Regions from separate parts of the Bacillus cereus group sp. Bce041 genome, predicted to be linked through region 3. Evidence: riboswitches for the same ligand, from Rfam matches in the RefSeq annotation. Region 3 holds a riboswitch; each other region holds the start of a gene.

Region 1 (2,273 bases), on a different contig from region 3:
AGTAGACAAAATGGATACGTTAATTTTGGATATGCTTGAGTTAGCTAAATTTGAATCTGGTACATATAAAATGAAAAAAGATTCGTTTTATATTGATACAGTAATTGAAGGTATATGTGAACATCTATCTGTGGAAATAGAGAAAAAAGAACTTCATATTCATAAAAATATAAGTTCATTTGAAGTGATTGCAAATCAAGGCCGGATTGAACAAGTCATCGTGAACTTCATTACGAATGCTATACGATATACACCAAATAAAGAGGATATTATTATTTCTACAATAGATGAGAAGAATCGTATAAAAGTGTGCATTGAAAATAAAGGTACTCATATTGAAGAAGAGCAATTAGATAAAATTTGGGATCGTTTTTATCGCGTGGATACAGCTCGTCAGCGTTCACAAGGTGGGACGGGGCTTGGGCTTGCTATTTCAAAGAATATTTTAGAACTACATGATGCTGAATATGGGGCAGAAAATACAGAAGATGGTGTATTATTTTATTTCTATTTACCGAAAAAAGCGTAGACAATATGATCTATGCTTTTTTAATTTATTTTCATATTATCTTTACCTAATCTTTATTTTTAATCAGTATAATTTGTTTAGAATATGAGGTTATGTAAGGAGTCGATGAACCGTGCATAGCAATTGGCTAAGTATAATGGTATTTATTTTCTTTTGCGCATTTATTGTATTTTTAATTGATATTACGATATGAAAAAAGAGCGCTCATTAAGCGCCCTTTTTTTGTGTATTCATTTGATAAGCACTGATGCTTTTGAATAATCGTGGTGAAGTGATAAATAAAAATATAAGTAAAACGGTACATAAAATAAAAGAACCAAGCATTGTACTTCCATTTACGATTAATGAATATAACACAGCTGATTGACCTTTCGGCGCATATTGTCCCCAGAAAATAATGCCGGCAATAAAGTGGCAGAAATAGCGAGCAAAGCTACCGATAAATGTAGCAAGGATAATATAAGCAAGGACTTTCTTACCCTGATTTTGTTTTGATGAATGTTTGTCTTTATGGTTACCTAAATTTGATTGTTCTAAGCTATTTTCATTGGATGTTAAAAGTGCTTTTTGAATTGGACGATAGAATAAGCCAGCAAATCCGATAAAAGCAAAGGCAATGAAGTACTCAATGAATGCTTGAACAGGTGTTAAAATATAAGCATCTCCCACGACAATTTGTAATAGTCCCCAAACTAAACCGCCTAAGAAAGCTGATTTAAAGCCCCAGCGGTAAGCAATAATAAAAATAGGAATCATAGCGAATGAGATAGAACCGCCTGTTGGAAGTTTAAGTGATAATGGTAAAATATCGATAATCATGGCGAAGGCTGCAAGAATAGCAGATTCGATCATCGCTTGTAAATTGGTGTTACGCATGTTGTCTCCCCCTAAATCCAAGTTGTACAAAAAAGAATAGATATCATAGGAGGATACGAAATACGTAAATAAAAATGAGGTATGTATTTCGGACGTTTGCACAATCCCTGCGTTAGCATTAACTAACAGGTTCGAAGGGTCGGAACGAAGTGTTCCCTCTCAGCGGCATGGCTCCCCCAGTGATAACGAAATTCTTTATTTGTTATTGTTTATTGTAAGCGAAATGGATGAGAATGGCAAACGAATACAGTATGACAATAATTGAAATAGAATTGTAGCGAAATGTTAATAAATATGAAGCAAAAGGGTATAGTACAAGAGAAATTGGGTGTGGTATAATTTTTTTGAAAATAATTATCATTCTCTTCTGAGGGGGAAGGTTATGAGCTTAGTAGATATTAAAATTGGAGAGAAAGTGTTAGTAAAAAGTATTCAGTCTTTAGATCAGCTATTAAAGCGTAGACTAGCTGCTTTCGGTCTTGCTGAAGGAAGCGAACTTCGCCTGAAACAGAAAGCGATGTTCAAAGGTCCTTGTACATTGGAGTGTCGTGGACAGTTAATTAGTATTCGTCATTGTGACGCGAAAATGATAAAGGTGGAATTAGCGTGAATAAGGTAGCTTTGCTAGGGAATCCGAATACAGGGAAGACATCATTATTTAATGCGCTTACTGGTTCTTATGAATACGTAGGAAACTGGAGCGGTGTAACAGTAGAAAAGAAGGTTGGTAAATTAAAAGATAGACAAGGAACATTAATTGATTTGCCAGGTGTGTATGATTTAAATCCAGTTTCACGTGATGAAGGTGTTGTAACAAACTTTCTATTAACAGAAGAATTTAATCATATGTTAAATATCGTAGATTCCT
Region 2 (2,273 bases), on a different contig from region 3:
TGCTGAAATAACTGAAACACCATCCGCACCCGCTTCTATAACTGCCGCTGTATTTTCAATTGTAATCCCACCAATACCAACGATTGGCACTGTAATTCCTTGTTCTCTAAAATAAGCTAATCCTTTCGTTCCTTGAACCGCTTTCGTATCTTTTTTCGTACTTGTTGGGAAAATAGGTCCAACGCCTAAATAATCTGCTCCATTTTCGATTGCAAAGCGTGCTTCTTTAATTGTATGAGCAGATACACCGATAATTTTATCTCCCATTTTTTCACGAACAGATGTAATTCCTTCATCATCTTGTCCTACATGAACACCATCTGCATCTAATTCAATGGCTAATTCTACATCATCATTTACAATGAAAGGAACACTATATTCCTTACAAAGCGTCTGCAATTCTTTTGCAAAGCGCACTCTATCTTCTCCGATTAAAGAACCTTCCCCCTTCTCGCGAAACTGAAAAATTGTCACTCCACCATCTAACGCTTCTTTCAATACAGCTAAAGGATCCCTCGTGCAGTTATTACTTCCCATAATAAAATACACTTGCAATAGCTTAGACATTTTATCTATTTCAATGCGTGCCATTTCTTTCACTCCCTCTTACTCTAACTCCTCAATCTTTCCATACTTCTCAATATCACCAGAAGTAGTATTCGCTAACTGATTTAAAAATTCAATTTGGAAACTACCAGGTCCCTTTTCCACGGTCTTAGCAGCTGCCAGTTCCGAAGCTACACCATAAAACGTTAATGCTGCTACTGCTGCTTTTACATAATCTTTTTCCACTGCTACAAATGCTCCTATTACAGAAGTTAGTAAACAACCAGTTCCCGTAACTTTCGTTAAAATAGAGTGACCATTTCGAATAACAATCGTTCTCTCTCCATCTGTAACAACATCTTCTTCTCCAGTAATTACTGCAACTGTATTTAGTTCATCTGCTGCCTGCTTTGCAATACTTACGACATTACCATTTCCAGCACCAGCGTCTACCCCTTTAATTTCCCATCTCTCATTAATAACGTTCGCTATTTCAGCTGCATTTCCGCGAATACTCGCTAATTCAATTTCAGCCGGAATATGTCTCGCAACTTCTGTTCGATACGATGTTGCTCCTGCACCAACTGGATCAAACAGTACTGGTACATTGTTCACATTTGCTGATTTACCGGCAAGTAACATCGCTTCTACTTCTTCAGGACGAAGTGTTCCCATATTTAATACTAACGCTCCAGCAATGCTAGCCATTTCTGCCACTTCTTCTTTTGCATACGCCATTACAGGCGATGCCCCTAACGCTAACAAACCGTTAGCTGTAAAATTTGTTACAACAACATTTGTAATATTATGAACAAGCGGATTAGATTCTCTCACCAAATCCACTACTTTACTAATTTCTTTCATATTCATCCTTCTCATCTCCTAACTATAGTTATGGGAGATACACAAAAAGGCACTTTGCGCGTACGCAAAGTGCCTGAACATGTGCTTTTACACTCTCCCTACGCTGGCATTATCCAACAGGTTCAAATGGTCAATGACGGACTAGTCATACTCTCAGTTTGTATCCACAAACTCCCATGTGTTTAGTATTCTTCTACTTCAAAGTCTACTCTTATTCTAGTAAAATAACAAGTTCTTTACTTTTCTATTTAATATAGAAGCAACTGATAAAGTGAAACTTTAATCAGTTGGGATTTTGTTAACTCCATTAAAAACAGCTGAAATATGGAGCGAAACTGAATCTCAAGAAGATGTATGCTATATTTAACTTATGGAAATTTGAAAGGATGTTTTTAATATGTCAAAAAGCGTTGTAATCGCTGAAAAACCTTCCGTTGCACGAGATATTGCTCGTGTACTGAAGTGTGATAAAAAAGGAAACGGCTATCTTGAAGGTAGTAAATATATTGTAACTTGGGCTTTAGGTCATCTCGTTACATTAGCAGATCCAGAAAGTTATGATGTGAAATATAAAAAGTGGAATTTAGAAGATTTACCGATGCTACCTGAGCGTTTGAAATTAACGGTTATTAAACAAACTGGTAAACAATTTAATGCTGTAAAAAGTCAGCTACTTAGAAAAGATGTAAATGAAATTATTGTAGCAACAGACGCTGGACGTGAAGGGGAATTAGTCGCACGCTGGATTATCGATAAAGTTAAGCTAAATAAACCAATCAAACGTTTATGGATTTCTTCTGTAACCGATAAAGCAATTAAAGATGGTTTTGCAAATTTAAAACCAGGTAAAGCCTATGACAATT
Region 3 (2,273 bases):
AATCTCTTCAAAGTGAGTATATAGGAAGTTTTCTTTATGATGGAATAAACACCACTGCGCCATAATCGAACCACCGCGCGAAACGATACCTGTCGTACGCTTTGCCGTGATTGGAATGTAACGAAGCAATACACCAGCGTGAATTGTAAAGTAATCAACGCCTTGCTCCGCCTGCTCAATTAACGTATCACGATATACTTCCCACGTTAAATCTTCTGCAATTCCGTTTACTTTTTCCAGCGCTTGATAAATCGGTACAGTTCCAACTGGTACAGGCGCGTTACGAATAATCCACTCACGCGTCGTATGAATATTTTTACCTGTAGATAAATCCATAATCGTATCTGCACCCCAGCGCGTTGCCCATGTCATCTTCTCTACTTCTTCTGCAATCGAAGAAGATACAGCTGAGTTTCCGATATTCGCGTTTACCTTCACATGGAAATTACGCCCGATGATCATCGGTTCAGCTTCTGGATGATTAATATTCGCTGGTAAAATAGCGCGGCCTTCTGCGATTTCCTTACGAACAAACTCCGGCTCTACCCCTTCACGAATCGCAACATACTCCATCTCAGACGTAATAATGCCATTACGTGCATAGTGCATTTGCGTAACGTTTGCACCTTGCTTTGCTCTAAGTGGCTTGCGATCCATCTGCGGGAAAACAGGTGTATGTTTCGAAGCCACTTTCACACCGTCATCCTCTGGTTTCACTTCACGCCCTTCGTATGCTTCTACATCACCACGCCCCAGAATCCAAGAATGGCGCGGCGTTGGAATCCCCTTTTCTAACTCCACTTTATACTCAGGATCCGTATAAGGGCCGCTCGTATCATACACACGAATTGGCGGATTTGGAACGCCATTTGTTTCGCTTTGTTCAATCTCACGCATCGGTACTTTCATGCCTTCTCGTGGTCCATCCACATATACTTTCTTACTCCCTGGTAAACTCGATTTCAATTCAATTTGCTCAGCTGAAACAGACTGTTTCATAACCTTTGTTGCCTCCCCTGTTCGTGACAAGGACGAGATATGGCCAGCGCATGCCAAAATAAAAAGAGCCAGGTCCATAAAAAAATAAGGACCTGGCTCATAAAAGACATCATTATGTAAAGCCGTTAACTTCCCTACGCTGGTACGAGCCAGATCAGGTCCAAAGGGTTAAGAAGATCACGCGCTTCTCTCTCAGCCTACGCATACGTTAGGCACCCCTAGTTTATCACTGATTTAATTTTCAATACTTTCCCATCATACACGATAATCTGAAAAATGCAAAGGTTATTTCTTTTTCTCTTTATGGAATCATCCACGTTAAATAATATGCTTGAACATACGTTATAATACCAACAATAATTACGAAGAATAAGCTATGCTTCACTGTAAAACGGAACAAATCCGATTCTTTTCCAGCAAGACCAACCGCTGCACAAGCGATCGCAATCGACTGTGGGGAAATCATTTTACCTGTTACACCGCCTGTTGTATTTGCTGCAACGAGAAGCACTTCAGATACGCCGACTTGCTGCGCTGTAATGGCTTGTAAATTTGAGAACAGTGCATTCGCAGATGTATCAGACCCTGTTAGGAATACGCCAATCCAGCCTAAGAATGGTGAGAAGAACGGGAATAGGCCGCCAGTTCCGGCTAATGCTAACGCTAACGTGGAAGATAGACCAGAATAGTTTGCGATAAATGCAAACCCTAGTACGAATCCGATAGATAGAATTGGCATTTTTAATTCGCTTAACGTTTCTTTAAATGTCACTACTGCATCTTTTACATTCATTTTCAAAATAAACATGGAAATGATACACGCAATTAAAATCGCTGTTCCGGTTGCCGATAATACATCAAACTTCAAAATTGCCTCGTAAGGCGTTGGTTTATTTACAATTGGCTCTGCTTTCATTACTAGATTATGCAGACCTGGAATTTCAAACTTAAATACAAGACTTTCTAAAGCCCCTCCTGGAGTGAATAATGCCTTAAAGAAACTTTGGCTCCAAATGACTACCATAACCGTTAATACGATAAATGGGGACCATGCCTTCACTACTTTTCCAAACGTTAATTTCGGCATCGATGCCGCTGTCGTTGTTGCTGCTACTTCACTATTGGCTTGCCCAGATTGATAAATTTCTTTCGGCTGCCAAACTTTTAAGAACAGCGCTAAACTAATTAAACTTACAAGTGCCGATGTAATATCCGGAAGTTCTGGTCCTAAAAATGTCGCTGTAATGAACTGCGTAATCGCAAATGAACTACCC

What was found. Region 3 has a riboswitch for thiamine pyrophosphate ahead of thiC (phosphomethylpyrimidine synthase ThiC). Riboswitches for the same ligand answer to the same signal wherever they lie in the genome.
Positions count from the first base shown of each region.
Region 1: another riboswitch for thiamine pyrophosphate. It lies ahead of thiT (energy-coupled thiamine transporter ThiT); the one in region 3 lies ahead of thiC (phosphomethylpyrimidine synthase ThiC).
Region 2: another riboswitch for thiamine pyrophosphate. It lies ahead of thiM (hydroxyethylthiazole kinase); the one in region 3 lies ahead of thiC (phosphomethylpyrimidine synthase ThiC).

Region 1 is NZ_JBQXON010000001.1:1,042,244-1,044,516, reverse strand. Features, by position in the region: gene ACUN13_RS05525 (sensor histidine kinase) at 1-529, shown strand, start outside; gene thiT (energy-coupled thiamine transporter ThiT) at 737-1,405, opposite strand; TPP riboswitch at 1,492-1,593, opposite strand; gene ACUN13_RS05515 (FeoA family protein) at 1,788-2,015, shown strand; gene feoB (ferrous iron transport protein B) at 2,012-2,273, shown strand, end outside.
Region 2 is NZ_JBQXON010000007.1:104,303-106,575, forward strand. Features, by position in the region: gene thiE (thiamine phosphate synthase) at 1-591, opposite strand, end outside; gene thiM (hydroxyethylthiazole kinase) at 607-1,416, opposite strand; TPP riboswitch at 1,489-1,598, opposite strand; gene topB (DNA topoisomerase III) at 1,808-2,273, shown strand, end outside.
Region 3 is NZ_JBQXON010000006.1:40,611-42,883, reverse strand. Features, by position in the region: gene thiC (phosphomethylpyrimidine synthase ThiC) at 1-999, opposite strand, end outside; TPP riboswitch at 1,114-1,229, opposite strand; gene lldP (L-lactate permease) at 1,301-2,273, opposite strand, start outside.